2 regions of the Streptomyces sp. NPDC087420 genome follow, and region 1 is predicted to be linked to the other one. Evidence: riboswitches for the same ligand, from Rfam matches in the RefSeq annotation. Region 1 holds a riboswitch; the other holds the start of a gene.
What was found. A riboswitch is a leader RNA that binds a small molecule or an ion and turns the genes downstream of it on or off. The one in region 1 is predicted to bind cobalamin.

Region 1 (7,143 bases):
GCGGCCGCAGCTCCCCCTCTTCGGGGTTCATCGTCCCGACGAGCAGAAACCGCGCGGCATGCCGTACGGAGACCCCTTCACGCTCGACGTACGAGGCACCCATGGCGGCGGCGTCCAGCAGGAGATCGACCAGGTGGTCGTGGAGCAGATTGACCTCGTCGACGTACAACACCCCACGGTGGGCATCGGCGAGAAGCCCCGGCTCGAAGGCCTTCACGCCCTCCGACAGGGCCCGCTCGATGTCGAGCGCCCCCACAAGCCGATCCTCCGAGGCCCCGACGGGCAACTCGACCATCCGCGCGGGCCGCGCCGTACCCGGACCGCTCTCGTGGGGTCCGTCAGGACACCGCGGATCGGGCGAGGCGGGATCGCAACTGAACCGGCACCCCGCCACCACGCCGACCTCGGGCATCAACGCGGACAGCGCCCGTACGGCGGTGCTCTTGGCGGTGCCCTTCTCACCCCGAACCAACACACCACCAACCGCCGGACTGACAGCGTTCAGCAGCAGCGCGAGCCGTAGATCGTCCATTCCGACGACAGCGGTAAACGGGAAAGGGGTACTCATGGGGCTCCTTGGAGTGCGGTCAGTACGTGTCGGACTACCGGCGGCAGGTGGCTCAGCCCCCACCGGCGCGAGGGGGTCGGGGTCGGAGGAGGCACGGGTGTCCGGACGTAAAGCGTCGCAACTCGCGCGAAGCGCGGTGACCACGCGGCGGAGCCGCATATTGATTGCAGCGCAGTCCGGACACCCGTGCCTCCGGAGGCCCCGGCACCCGTCCCGGACGACGCACCCGCGCCACAACGGCCGTCACGACGCCCCCGCCGGACGGCGTCACGGCGCACCCGGCGGAATGAACGGCAACCCCCCAGGAGCACCCCCCTCGATCAGCCGCCACAACGCGTCCGTGTCCGCGTGCTCCTCCACCAGGTCCCCCAGCAGATCGAGCTGTTCCTCCCGCAGCGCCCCGAAGCTCGTGTCCGGCGCCGGTACGAACCGCCGCCCCGCCTCCCGCGCGACCTCCACGAGAAACCGCCGCCGGAACGCGTCGTTCTCCAGCACCCCGTGCCAGTGCGTCCCCCGCACGGAACCCACCCGGCACCCGTCCACCGCCACCCCGCCCCCGTCGGAGACAAACGCCGAGCCGCCGCCGACCTCCGCGACCCCGTGGTGGATCTCGTACCCCTCCACGGGCTCACCGAGCGCGACGCCCACCGGCCGCCCCAGCGTCTTCTCGCGCGCGAACCGCACCCGTACCGGCAGAAGCCCCAGCCCCGCCACGACCCCGGCCCGCGACTCCACCTCGTCGTCGATCAGCTCGCCGAGCACCTGGTAGCCGCCGCAGATGCCCAGTACGGGACGACCCTCCGCCGCCCGCCGGGCCACCGCGTCCGCGAGGCCGCGCTCCCGCAGCCAGGCCAGGGCGCCCACGGTGCCGCGGGTGCCGGGTATGACGACCAGGTCCGCGTCGGCCAGTTCCTCCGCCCGGTCCACGAACCGCACGACCACCCCCGGCTCGGCCGCCAGCGCGTCCACGTCGGTGAAGTTGGACATCAGCGGTACGGCGCACACCGCGACGCGCAGCACGTCCTCGCCGTACGGGACGGACGCCGCGGACTCCCGTACCGACCCGCGGAGCGACACCCGCAGGCCGTCCTCCTCGTCGATGCCGAGCCCCGGCCGCCACGGCAGGACACCGAGGGTCGCCCGCCCGGTCAGACCGCGCAGCATCTCCAACCCCGGTTCCAGCAGGGAGACATCGCCCCGGAACTTGTTGACGACGTACCCCGCGACCAGCGCCTGGTCCTCGGCGCTCAGCAGCGCGGTCGTCCCGAAGAACGAGGCGAAGACCCCGCCCCGGTCGATGTCGCCGACCACGACGACCGGCAGGCGGGCGGCGCGGGCGATGCCCATGTTGACGATGTCGGTGCGGCGGAGGTTGATCTCGGCGGGGCTGCCGGCGCCTTCGCAGATCACGGCGTCGTACGTACGGCGCAGCTCGGCCAGGCACTCCAGTACGGTGCCCAGCAGCGCTTCCTGGCGGCCTCCGTGGTAGCCCCTGGCGCTCATCTCGCCGACCGGCCGTCCCATGAGGACCACTTGACTGCTCCGGTCGCCGCCCGGTTTCAGCAGTACGGGGTTCATCAGCGCGGTCGGCTCGACGCGGGCGGCCTGCGCCTGCATGGCCTGGGCCCGGCCGATCTCGGCGCCTTCGCGCGTCACGAACGAGTTGAGCGACATGTTCTGGCCCTTGAAGGGCGCGACTTTGACACCCTGCCGCACGAGCCACCGACAGACGCCCGCGGTGACGACACTCTTGCCCGCGTCGGAGGTGGTCCCGGCGATCAGCACCCCGCCCCCAAGCCCACCGCGCCTCACGACGGCCTCCCCACACCGGCACCGCCACCGGTGCCCACACCGCCACCGGCACCCGCTCCGGCAACGGCACCCGCACCGAAGCCCGCGCCGACGCCCCCGTCGGCCTTCGCCCTCGCTCCCGAAGCCGCCGCGTACGCGAACCGACCCGCCACGCACACCGCCAGCGCCAACCCGCTCACCCGCCGGGACAGCCGTACGGCCCGCTCGATGTCGGCGACTTCCACCGCCCGGCCGCCACCGTTCAGTACGGGGCGGTGCTCGACCCGGCCGCCGTAAGCAAGCGTTCCGCCCAGCCGTACGCCCAGCGCGCCCGCGAACGAGGTTTCCACCGGGCCCGCGTTGGGGCTCGGGTGCTTGCGCGCGTCGCGCCGTACCGCCCGCCACGCCCCGCGTGGGTTGCCACCCGCGACAACGGCCAGCGCGGCGGTCAGCCGGGCGCCGGGCCAGCCGGCCACGTCGTCCAGGCGGGCCGAGGCCCAGCCGAACCGGCGGTATTTCGGGGACTTGTGTCCCACCATCGCGTCCAGCGTGTTCACGGCCCGGAACCCGGCCAGCCCGGGGACCCCGGCCAGGGCGCCCCACACGAGCGCGCCCACCACCGCGTCGGAGGTGTTCTCGGCCACGGACTCCACGACGGCCCGCGCGATCTGCTGGGCGTCGAGGGACTGCGGGTCACGGCCGCACAGGTGCGGCAGCCGCTCCCGGGCCAGTTCGACGTTCCCGGCGCCGAGCGCCCGGCCGATGGCCCGCGCCTCGCGCGCCAGGGACGTACCGCCGACGACGGACCAGGTGGTCGCGGCCGTCAGCGCGACCGAGGCGACACCACGGCCCGCGAGCCCGGCAACTCCCGCCGCCCCGACCCCCGTACGCCCTCGCGCCCCGCGTCCCCGCACCCCGCGCCCCACCACCGCGCCCAGTCCGGCGGCCCCGCCCGCGCAGACCAGCGTGTGCAACGCGCCCCAGCCCCGGTGGTCCCGCCACAGCACGCGCTCCACGGCCCCCGCGGCCCGTCCGAACGCCGCGACCGGATGGCCCCGGCGAGGATCGCCCAGCAGTAGGTCGGCGAGCAGGCCGCCGACGGCCCCGTACGCGTGGATCCGCGCGGCGTCCCAGCCGGCCGACCGGGCCGGGTCCGCGCCCGCCCAGGCTCCGGCCCCGGAGGCAGCGGAAGCGGATGAGGAGGAAGCGACCGAAGCGGCAGAAGCGACCGAAGCGGCAGAAGAGACCGAAGCGGCAGAAGAGACCGAAGCGGCAGAAGTTGCGGCGCGGGCGGAAGCCCAAAGGTCGCGGCCAGGCATGGCGACGTGTCCTCACTCAGGGTCCGCGCCCCGGCTCGACGGAAACGCGGCGGCGAGAGTTCCTGGCTCCCGGGGACGTTTCCCCGAAGGGACACCGTGCCCGGTGACAGTGGCGGGACCGCGCCGGATTCGCACCGGCTTCCTCTGCTGCCGCCGTAATTGGCCCCGGCAGTCCACCACGCTGCGAGAACGCCCGTCAACCCGCCCTTGACCTGCGACGGGGCAGTGTGCGAAGCCCCACACGAAAGACCCGGGGGCCAGGCCCCCGGGTCTTTCGCCGTACGTACGGTCAGGCCACGATCAGGTAGATGCCGTACGCCACCGCCGCCGCGCACAGCGCGAAGCACGCGTAGGCGCCGGTGCGCGCCAGGGCCACGGAGCCACCTGCGGACCCCCCGGCCGACTCCGAGGCCGATTCCTGCTTGGCCAATGCCACGATGCCGAGGGTGAACAGGCCCACCAGACCGATGGTGGACACGAGGCTGACGCCGAACACGGAGCCGAGGGCTGCCCAGTCGATTTTCATGTGATCGCTTCCTTAGACCGTGGCGGTTCGCGCCGACTCGCCGGCGACGGCGGGCGGGGCGGGCAGGGCGACAGGCCCGGGGATGGTGGTCGTCAGACCGGCGGTAGCGACGTCCACGGACGCGATGTCCGCCACCGTCAGACCGGAAGCGGGGATGTCCACCCCCACGTTCACCGGCACCACGTCGGCCCCCGTCACGTTCGTGTGGTCCACCGGCCGGCGCCGCGACGCGAGCCAGATCGCACCGGAGACGGCGACGAGCAGGATCGCCACGACGGTGACGCCCCAGGTGCCGTGGCCGGTCAGGAACTCCGCCCCGGCGGCGACCAGACCCGCGGCGGGCAGGGTCAGCCCCCAGGCGATGAACATCCGGGTCGCGGTCGACCACCGGACGACCCCGCCCTTGCGGCCCAGCCCGGCGCCCATCACGGCACCGGAGCAGGACTGCGTGGTGGAGAGCGAGAAGCCGAGGTGCGAGGAGGCCAGGATGACCGTCGCGGCGCTGGTCTGGGCGGCGAAGCCCTGCTGCGGGCGCAGGTCGGTGAGGCCGGTGCCCATGGTCTTGATGATGCGCCAGCCACCGAGGTACGTGCCGAGCGCGATCGCCGTGCCCGCCGAGACGATGACCCACAGCGGCGGGTTGGAGCCGGGGGAGAGGACCCCGCCGGTGACCAGCGCCAGCGTGATGACGCCCATGGTCTTCTGCGCGTCGTTGGTGCCGTGGGCGAGGGAGACCAGGCCGGCGGAGGCGATCTGCCCGGCCCGGAAGCCCTTGGCCGTGGCCTTCTCGTCCGTACGGGCGCTGACGCGGTACGTCAGCCGGGTGGCGAGCATGGCCGCGAGCCCCGCGACGAGCGGGGCGGCGAGCGCCGGGATCAGGACCTTGGTGATGACGACGCCGCCGTTGACACCGGAGGTGCCGACGGACATCAGGGTGGCGCCGATGAGGCCGCCGAACAGGGCGTGGGAGGAGCTCGACGGGAGCCCCAGCAGCCACGTGAAGAGATTCCAGATGATCGCGCCGACCAGCGCCGCGAAGATCACTTCCGTACGGATGCCCGATTCGTTGATGAGTCCGCCGGAGATCGTCTTGGCGACCTCCACGGACAGGAACGCGCCGACGAGATTCAGGACGGCGGACATCGCCACCGCCGTCTTGGGCTTCAGGGCGCCGGTCGAGATGGTCGTCGCCATCGCGTTGGCGGTGTCGTGGAAACCGTTCGTGAAATCGAACACGAGAGCCGTCGCGATCACGATCGCGAGCAGCAGCGTGAAGTGTTCCATTTACCCAGGCAATCGTTCGACGTCGGTGGCCACGGTGAACGTAAGGATGCAGGGTGAACGGAAGGTTAACTAGGGAGGTACTCGGGGTGTCTCTCCTGAAGGGCTCTCCGGTCACCCTGATTTGTTGTCCGACCTGCCCTTTTTCCGCCCCGCCTGACAAGATCGTCATATGACGGATCATCTGACCGGACGGGCCGCGGAGCGCCCCGCCGAGGGGCATGGGGACGCGCGCGACCGGGCCTGGGCGGAGCTGGTGGCGACCGCGCGCAGGACCACCGCGGAAGGGCTCGTCGTGGGCACGTCGGGCAATGTCTCCGTACGGGTCGGGGACGAAGTCCTCGTCACCCCGAGCGGGGTGCCGTACGACCGTCTCACGGCCGGCGACCTGGTCGCCGTCGACCTCTCGGGACGCCAGGTCTCGGGCCGTCTCGGCCCGACGAGCGAGCTGCCGCTCCACCTGGAGATCTACCGCACCACGGACGCCTCCGCCGTGGTCCACACCCACGCCGTCCACGCCACCGCCGTCTCGACCCTCGTCACCGAACTGCCGCTGATCCACTACATGGCGGCGGCCCTCGGCGGCCCGGTGCGGGTGGCTCCCTACGCCACGTACGGCACGCCCGAACTGGCCGCGCACATGCTCGATGCCCTGCGCGACCGTACGGGCTGCCTGCTCCGGAACCACGGAACCGTCACCTACGGCGACTCCCTCGACCGGGCGTACGACCGCACGGCCCAGCTGGAGTGGATGTGCCGCGTCTGGCTCACGGCGTCCTCGGTCCCCGGCCGCACCCCGGCCCTGCTCTCCGAGGCCCAGGTCGCCGAGGTCGGCGAGAAGCTCAAGGGCTACGGCCAGAAGCCCTGAGGCCCGGAAGCCCTGAGGCTCTGAGGCCCGAAAGCCCTGAGGCCCGGAATCGCTGAGGCCCTGAGGCCCAAGAGCCGGGGCGACATCCCCGGCAGCCGCCACGTCCGCAGCCCTGACGGCCCACGCCCGGTGGCCGTCCGCCGCCGTCGTACCGACACTGAGGAGATGCGCCCGGCAACTGTGACGGCAGCGGCCGTCTCCACACTCATCGGTGTCGGCGCGGCCGCGGTGGCGGCCGGCCGGTACGCCAGCGATGCCGCGCTCAAGGCATCGCCCGGGCGCTCCCTGCCCGGCGACCCCTGGCTGACCGTGCACGCCACGGCCGCCGGACACGTCACCCTGACCCGCTGCCTCGCCTCCGTGCGGCCCGGGACGTACGGCCTTGAGGCGCCCGGCCTCCACGCGGTCGTCGGGCCCGTCCTCGACGGGGAGGCGCGCGACGCCGACACCGTCGTACGGCGGCTGGAGCGCGTCAGCCGGGGCACCCTCGCCCCCGGCGCGCGCGTGCGGCTCACCCCCCAGCTGTACAGCGGCGATCCCACCACGGCCCTCGGGATCGACCACAAGGACGTGCTGATCCCGGGTGAACTGGGCGCGCTGCCCGCGTGGTTCGTACCGGGGGACCGCGAGACCTGGGTGATCACCACCCACGGCCTGGGCACCACCCGCGAGCACCCGCTGAACCTCCTGCCGTTCCTCACCGGCCAGCAGTTCCCGGTGCTCGACCTCGCCTACCGGGGCGACGCGGGCGCGCCCCGCTCCCCGGACGGCCTCGGGCACCTCGGCGACT
Region 2 (7,143 bases), on a different contig from region 1:
GATCGACGTCCACGGCTCTCCCAGGTCGGACAGGTCGAATTGTCCTGATGCCCCCAGGATATGACGACCCCGGGGGCGCCTGGCGTACGGGACTGACGTCCCCTCCCGCGGTCCTCAGCCGGCGGTGGCGGTGGCCTTCGGCTCCACCCCCGACGCACCGGCGGGCACGCCGACCCGGTCCGTCCTCGGGACGAGGAGCCGCTCGGCGAGATGGCCGAAGAGGAGCCCGAACGTCGTCCACAGGGTGACCTGGACGGCGAGAGAGGACAGCCGGAACTCCCAGATCAGGGTGGCCGGGAAGTCCTTGGGCACCTCGTTGATCGCCGGCAGGAAGCCGTAGGCCAGTCCGACGGCGACCACGAAGGCGGCCCCGGCCGCCACGGTCGCGTTCCAGTTGCCCAGGCGCGGCGCGAGCCGCCGGCCGAGCAGGAGCGCGCCGGCCGTGAGCAGGAGACTCAGCACGATCATCAGGAAGTAGAGCGTCGTCCGCTTCCCGATGGTGTCGCCGTTGCCGACGGCGGGCGGGTTGGCCGGGTACTTGAGGAACGGCACGACGTACACCGTCAGCAGCGCGCCGACGGACAACAGGACAGCGGTCGCGCGCGGTCCGAACCGGCCGACGCGGCCCAGCGCGTAACAGAACGCCAGGGCGGCGATGCCCCCGACCGCGATGCCGAAGATCAGCACACCGGTGGCGAGGCCCGCGGTGGACTGGAGGGAACGGCTGACGAGTTCCTCGCCGCCGTGCTCGTGGCTGTGCGCCTCCTCGAACGCGATGGCCGCGTCCACGGAGGGCTCACCGAGCAGATAGGCGACAACGAGGGCGAGCACACCGGCCGCGAGGCCGGCGAGCATGCCGCGCACGAGCAGGGCGCGGACAGATACGGAGTTCATGAGAAGGGGTCTCCCGGCCGGTCAGTGGCAGGGGAAACCGAGCAGATGGCGTCCGTCGTGGACCCATTCGTGCACGCTCTCACCGGAGATGACCGACAGGGCGCCCTGTTCCGCGCCGACGAAGTAGAGCAGGACGAGCATCAGCACGCCGAAGAAGAGCGCCCACGGGGCTATCTCCTTGAGCGAGAGGGGAGTGAGAGCCGGTGTTGCGGCTGTCGCGGGGGCAGCGGAGTGTGCCATGGCCGAACCTCCTGGGGAACACGCGTCCCGATCGTGGTGCCTGAGACGAAGGTGCCGGGTCTGACTTCCCGCAGAGGTACGGGTACACAGTGGCGCGACCGTGCCGGATTCTCACCGGACTTCCGTCACACCGTCGTCATGTCCACGCGACCGTACCGTCTGCGGACCTGGACCGCCACAGCGCCTGACGGCGGCCGGGGCGGAACAGTTGGCCGGATGTCAGGAAACATCCGGTCTGTCCGCCCCGGCCGCCGCCGGGTCGTTCGTTTCCGGGGCCGGCCGGCCCCGGGTCGCGTCAGGAAGCGCTGGTGGGAAGGGTGCCCCGTACCTCACGGGCGGCCTCGACCAGGTTCTCCAGCGAGGCGCGCACCTCGGTCCAGCCGCGGGTCTTCAGCCCGCAGTCCGGGTTCACCCACAGCCGCTCCGCCGGCACCGCCTCAAGTCCCTTGCGCAGCAGGGTCACCGCCTCGTGGGCGGAGGGCACGCGGGGGGAGTGGATGTCGTAGACCCCGGGGCCCACCTCGCGCGGATAGCCGGCCGCCGCCAGTTCGTCGGCGACCTGCATGTGCGACCGCGCCGCCTCCAGGCTGATCACGTCCGCGTCCAGGTCCTTGATGGCCTGGACGATGTCGCCGAACTCCGCGTAGCACATGTGCGTGTGGACCTGGGTGGCCGGACGGACACCGCTGGTGGTGATACGGAAAGCCTCGGTCGCCCAGTCGAGATACGCCGGCCGGTCGTCCGCGCGCAGCGGCAGCGTCTCGCGCAGGGCGGGCTCGTCCACCTGGATGACCGAAGTCCCGGCCGCCTCCAGGTCGTTCACCTCGTCGCGCAGCGCGAGGGCGACCTGCCGGGCGGTGTCGCCGAGCGGCTGGTCGTCACGGACGAAGGACCAGGCCAGCATGGTGACGGGACCGGTGAGCATGCCCTTGACGGGCCGGTCGGTCACCGACTGGGCGTACGTGGTCCAGCGCACGGTCATCGGCTCGGGACGCGAGATGTCCCCGGCCAGGACCGGCGGGCGGACGTAACGGGTGCCGTACGACTGCACCCACCCCTGCCGGGTCGCGAGATAGCCGGTGAGCTGTTCGGCGAAGTACTGGACCATGTCGTTGCGTTCGGGCTCGCCGTGCACCAGCACGTCGAGGCCGGCCTTCTCCTGGAAGGAGAGGACCTCCCGGATCTCGGCCTCGATGCGCTCGTCGTACCCGGCGGTGTCGATGCGTCCCGCGCGCAGATCGGCGCGTGCGGTGCGCAGTTCGTTCGTCTGCGGGAACGAGCCGATGGTGGTGGTCGGCAGCAACGGCAGCCCGAGGTGCGCACGCTGGGCCGTCGCCCGCTCCGGGTACGGCGCGGCGCGGCGCCCGTCCGCGTCGGTGACGGCCGTCGCGCGGGCCCGTACCACCGGGTCGTTGGTGAGAGCTGACCCCGCGCGGGAGGCCAGGTCGGCCCGGTTCGCGGCCAGTTCGGCGGCGATCGTGTCGGTGCCCCGCGCGAGACCGCGGGCCAGCGTGACGATCTCCTCGGTCTTCTGGCGCGCGAAGGCGAGCCAGCGGAGGATCTCCGGATCGATGTCCCGCTCGGCCGTGACGTCGAGCGGGACGTGCAGGAGCGAGCAGGAGGAGGACACATCGACGCGGTCGGCGAGCCCGAGGAGCGTACCGAGGACCGACAGGGACTTCTCGAAGTCGTTGATCCAGATGTTGCGGCCGTTGACGACGCCCGCGACCAGGCGCTTGCCGGGCAGCCCGCCGACGGCCGCGAGGGCGTCGAGGTTGGCGGCGGCCGGTCCCGTGAAGTCGAGGGCGAGCCCCTCGACGGGCGCCCCGGCGAGGACGGGCAGGGCGTCGCCGAGCCGGTCGAAGTAGGAGGCGACCAGCAGTTTCGGCCGGTCGGTCAGCGCGCCGAGGCCCCGGTAGGCGCGGGTTGTGGCCTCCAGCTCGGCCGGGGTCCTGTCCTCGACCAGCGCGGGTTCGTCGAGCTGCGCCCACTCGGCGCCGGCGGCGCGCAGGTCGGCCAGGACCTCCGCGTACACCGGAAGCAGCCGGTCGAGCAGCGTCAGCGGCTCGAAGTCCGGGGCGACACCGGGGGCGGGCTTGGCCAGCAGCAGATAGGTGACCGGGCCCACGAGCACGGGGCGCGCCGTGAGGCCCAGCGCGAGGGCTTCCCCCAGCTCGGCGACCGGCTTGGTGGAATCGGCGGTGAACACGGTCTCGGGGCCCAGCTCGGGGACGAGGTAGTGGTAGTTCGTGTCGAACCACTTGGTCATCTCCAGCGGCGCGACCTCCTGCGTGCCGCGCGCCATCGCGAAATACCCGTCGAGGGCGTCCGCCGCGACGGCGGCGCGGTGGCGTGCGGGGATCGCGCCGACCATGACGCTGGTGTCGAGGACGTGGTCGTAGTACGAGAAGTCACCGGTGGGCACCTCGTGGACGCCGGCGTCGGCGAGCCGCCGCCAGTTCGTACGGCGCAGTCCGGCGGCCGTGTCGCGCAACGCGTCGGCGCCGACGGTGCCTTTCCAGTAGCCCTCGACGGCCTTCTTCAGTTCGCGGTTCTGGCCCTGGCGGGGGTAGCCGTGCACGGTCGCCCGTGCTGCCGCGGCTGCGGACTTGTCTGTCACAGAACTCTCCTTCGCGAGCGGTTCTCTGCCGTCCCGGGGACGGTCGAGGGCGCGAAAGGAGCGACACGTCGGAGGGGCCACGTCCCGGGTGTCCGGGTACGCGCGACCGCCTGACATGCACGCCGACCCGCCCACGAGGTCACCGGGATCTCCGTGCGCGGTGTTCGCGCGCGGGCAGTGGCAGGTCTTCGGACTCGTGGGCGCGTCTCGTCGGACAAGACACCTACTGGCCGTCGCTTCCCAGACCCGATCCGGATCCAGTGCTGATGACGGCGGTCGTTCCCACTCACCGCTGCGGGGCAGTCCCGGATTCCCACCGGGTTCCCTCTTACGACGCCGCTGCCTGGCTGACAGGGCGAACCAACTGCATACGTCACCCTATGCCCTCATGTGAAGCGCCGGGAGCCCCTTTCGTATTCCGGACGGCGGGAAGGCCCGCTCACCGGATCAGGCCGCCATGATCGCCTCTGTCACCCGCGCCCCGCGGTCGGGCGCGGTGTCGATGCTCGGCATCAGGCCCGGGACCGCGATGCTGGGCAGGATGTGTCCCCACAGTATTGATATCCGCCGCCCGAGATCCTCGCGATTTGTCAGCGCGCGGGACATCAGCTGGATGCCGGCGAACGCGCCGACCAGCAGTTCGACCGTGTCCTGCGGGCGCACGCTGGGGAGCAACTCACCCTGCGCGCGTGCCTCTTCCATCAGGGACACCAGATGGACGGGCCACTGGCGGAAGGGGCCGCTGTGGTCGACGCCCGGGGGAGCGCTCTGGTCCACGGTGAGCCGGACGCTTCCCCTGAGCAGCGCGTTGTCCAGGAGCCGGTGGGCCACCGCGAAGGTGATGTCGATGACTTCCTGGAGCTTGCAGGGCTGCGAAGGCACGGTGCCGAGCTGCACCTGCTCGTCCAGGACCGCCTGGGCCAGGGCTTCCTTCGACTGGAAGTGGAAGTACAGGGCGCCCTTGGTGACCTGAGCGCGCTCCAGAACCATGGTGAGGGTCGTGGAGGAGTAGCCGTACTCGTCGAAGACCGCGCCGGCCGCCTCCAGAATCGCCATGCGCGTCCTGATGGCGCGCTCCTGTGTTGCCATGAATGACCCTTCCGCGCAGCCGGGTTGACCAGCACAAAACAAACCGCCCAGCCCGTACTATAGGGCTCAACGACTCCCCGAATGTCTCTCCCGCGCCGAAACCTTGGGACGGAGAGAGGTCTCCGGGACTCGCGAGTCCCATGGTGTCACCGGTACAGGACGGCCGGTTTTCGGCTTCCGCCCCGTTCGGTGGACGGGTCGTGACCCACGGTCGCCGGACCGGTGGTGGCGCCGGACAGGCCCTAAGCGGCGCGATCGGGGACCGGGCGCCGCGCCCACGAACGGACGATGCGCCCATTTCGCGCTTACTTTCCGTAGTCATAGGTAAGATCCCTGACGGTCCTTCGGGTCCCGCCCCCTCGCTCCCCTGACACTCCTCCCAGGGGCCAGTTTCCGGCAGTTCCCCAGGTTGCGGGGTGGTGGGCCACCACAGAGTGTGGGCCGCAGTTCACAGCGAACACGAACGAAGGAGAGCGCGTCGTGGCCACTCTGTGTAAGCCCGATGTGTCGGTTCCCGAGCATGTGATCACCATGGAGGACACCCTCGCCCTGGCGCGGTCGCTCCACGCCGACCACCCGCAACTTCCCCTCGCGCTCCGGTTGATCGAGAACACCGGTGTGGCCAAGCGCCACCTCGTCCAGCCCATCGAGGAGACCCTCAGGCACCCCGGCTTCGAGGACCGCAACCGGCTGTACGAGTCCGAGGCGAAGGCACGGGTGCCCGCGGTGGTGAACCGCGCCCTGGACCACGCCGAGCTGCGTGCCTCCGACATCGACCTGATCATCTATGTCTCCTGCACCGGCTTCATGATGCCGTCGCTGACCGCCTGGCTGATCAACACCATGGACTTCCCCAGTCACACCAGGCAGTTGCCGATCGCCCAGCTCGGCTGCGCGGCGGGCGGCGCCGCCGTCAACCGGGCGCACGACTTCTGCCAGGCGTACCCCGACGCCAACGTGCTCATCGTGGCCTGCGAATTCTGCTCGCTCTGCTACCAGCCGACCGATCTCGGGGTCGGCTCGCTGCTCTCCAACGGCCTGTTCGGTGACGCGGTGGCCGCCGCCGTCGTCCGGGGCAAGGGCGGCACCGGCATCGCGCTGGAACGCAACGGCTCGCACCTCGTACCCGACACGACCGACTGGATCGCGTACAGCGTCCGGGCGACCGGCTTCCACTTCCTGCTGGACAAGCGGGTGCCCGGCACGATGGAACCCCTCGCCCCCGCCCTCCGCGCGATGGCGGTCCAGCACGGCTGGGACGCGGCGGCCCTCGACTTCTACATCATCCACGCGGGCGGGCCACGCATCCTGGACGACCTCAGTCACTTCCTGGAGGTCCCGCCCGAGGCGTTCCGCTTCAGCCGCGCCACCCTCACCGAGTACGGGAACATCGCCAGCGCCGTGGTCCTCGACGCGGTGCGCAGGCTGTTCGACGAGGGCGGTGTCGAGGACGGCGCCAGCGGGATCATCGCGGGCTTCGGGCCCGGCATCACCGCCGAGATGGCCCTCGGCCGCTGGTCCACCGACTCCCTCGCCGGCCCCGCGCTGTCCGAACGGCACGTCCTGGCCACCCCGGTCCACACCGACCGGCAGTCGCCCGCGACGGAACCGGTGAGCTGAGATGACCACCAACACACCGGAGACGGCGGCCCACACGCGGGACACCGCCGACACGGAGGCGCAACCGGAGGCGCAACCGGAGGCGGAACCCGAGCCCGAGTCCGCGCCGTCGGTCGCGGAGGCGGAGCCGGACGCGGAGCGGGACGCGGACTCACACCCGGTCCGGTTCTGGGCGGTGCCCCACCTGCCCGGGCTGGACTTCGACCCCTTCCTCGCCGAGCGGCTGCGCGAGGACCCGGTCAGCCGGATCAGGCTCCCCCACGGCGAGGGGTTCGCCTGGCTGATCACCCGGTACGAAGACGTCAAGCTGGTCACCGACGACACGCGCTTCAGCCGCCAGGCACTCGCCGGCCGCGACGTCACCCGGACGACCCCGCACTTCGTCACGCTCGACGCGGCCGTGGGTTTCGCCGACCCGCCCGACCACACCCGGCTGCGCCGCTCGGTCGACAAGGCGTTCACCTCCCGCGGTACCGCTCGCGTCGAGGAGCGCGCCCGGCGGACCATGGACGACCTCATCGACGGCATGCTGCGCGCGGGCGCGCCCGCCGATCTGATGGCACGGATCAACGGGCCGTTCCCCCTGGCCGTGGTCAGCGAGATCACGGGCGTGCCCGAGCACGACCGGCCCCTGATGGGGAAGTGGACGGAGTCGCTCCTGACATCGGCGTACAGCCGCG

Region 2: it holds a riboswitch for cobalamin, as region 1 does, so the genes downstream of both, metE (5-methyltetrahydropteroyltriglutamate--homocysteine S-methyltransferase) here and ACIO1C_RS34420 (cobalamin biosynthesis protein) in region 1, are expected to answer to the same signal.

Annotation. Positions count from the first base shown of each region.
Region 1 covers NZ_JBIUXU010000023.1:54,712-61,854, reverse strand. The annotation lists gene ACIO1C_RS34430 (putative cobaltochelatase) at 1-568, opposite strand, end outside; gene ACIO1C_RS34425 (cobyric acid synthase) at 836-2,380, opposite strand; gene ACIO1C_RS34420 (cobalamin biosynthesis protein) at 2,377-3,477, opposite strand; cobalamin riboswitch at 3,715-3,863, opposite strand; gene ACIO1C_RS34415 (hypothetical protein) at 3,968-4,204, opposite strand; gene ACIO1C_RS34410 (anion permease) at 4,217-5,488, opposite strand; gene ACIO1C_RS34405 (class II aldolase/adducin family protein) at 5,658-6,353, shown strand; gene ACIO1C_RS34400 (alpha/beta hydrolase) at 6,519-7,143, shown strand, end outside.
Region 2 covers NZ_JBIUXU010000001.1:791,865-799,007, forward strand. The annotation lists gene ACIO1C_RS03370 (LysR family transcriptional regulator) at 1-13, opposite strand, end outside; gene ACIO1C_RS03375 (CbtA family protein) at 115-894, opposite strand; gene ACIO1C_RS03380 (CbtB-domain containing protein) at 916-1,134, opposite strand; gene metE (5-methyltetrahydropteroyltriglutamate--homocysteine S-methyltransferase) at 1,430-3,754, opposite strand; cobalamin riboswitch at 3,916-4,134, opposite strand; gene ACIO1C_RS03390 (ScbR family autoregulator-binding transcription factor) at 4,202-4,843, opposite strand; gene ACIO1C_RS03395 (type III polyketide synthase) at 5,324-6,463, shown strand; gene ACIO1C_RS03400 (cytochrome P450) at 6,465-7,143, shown strand, end outside.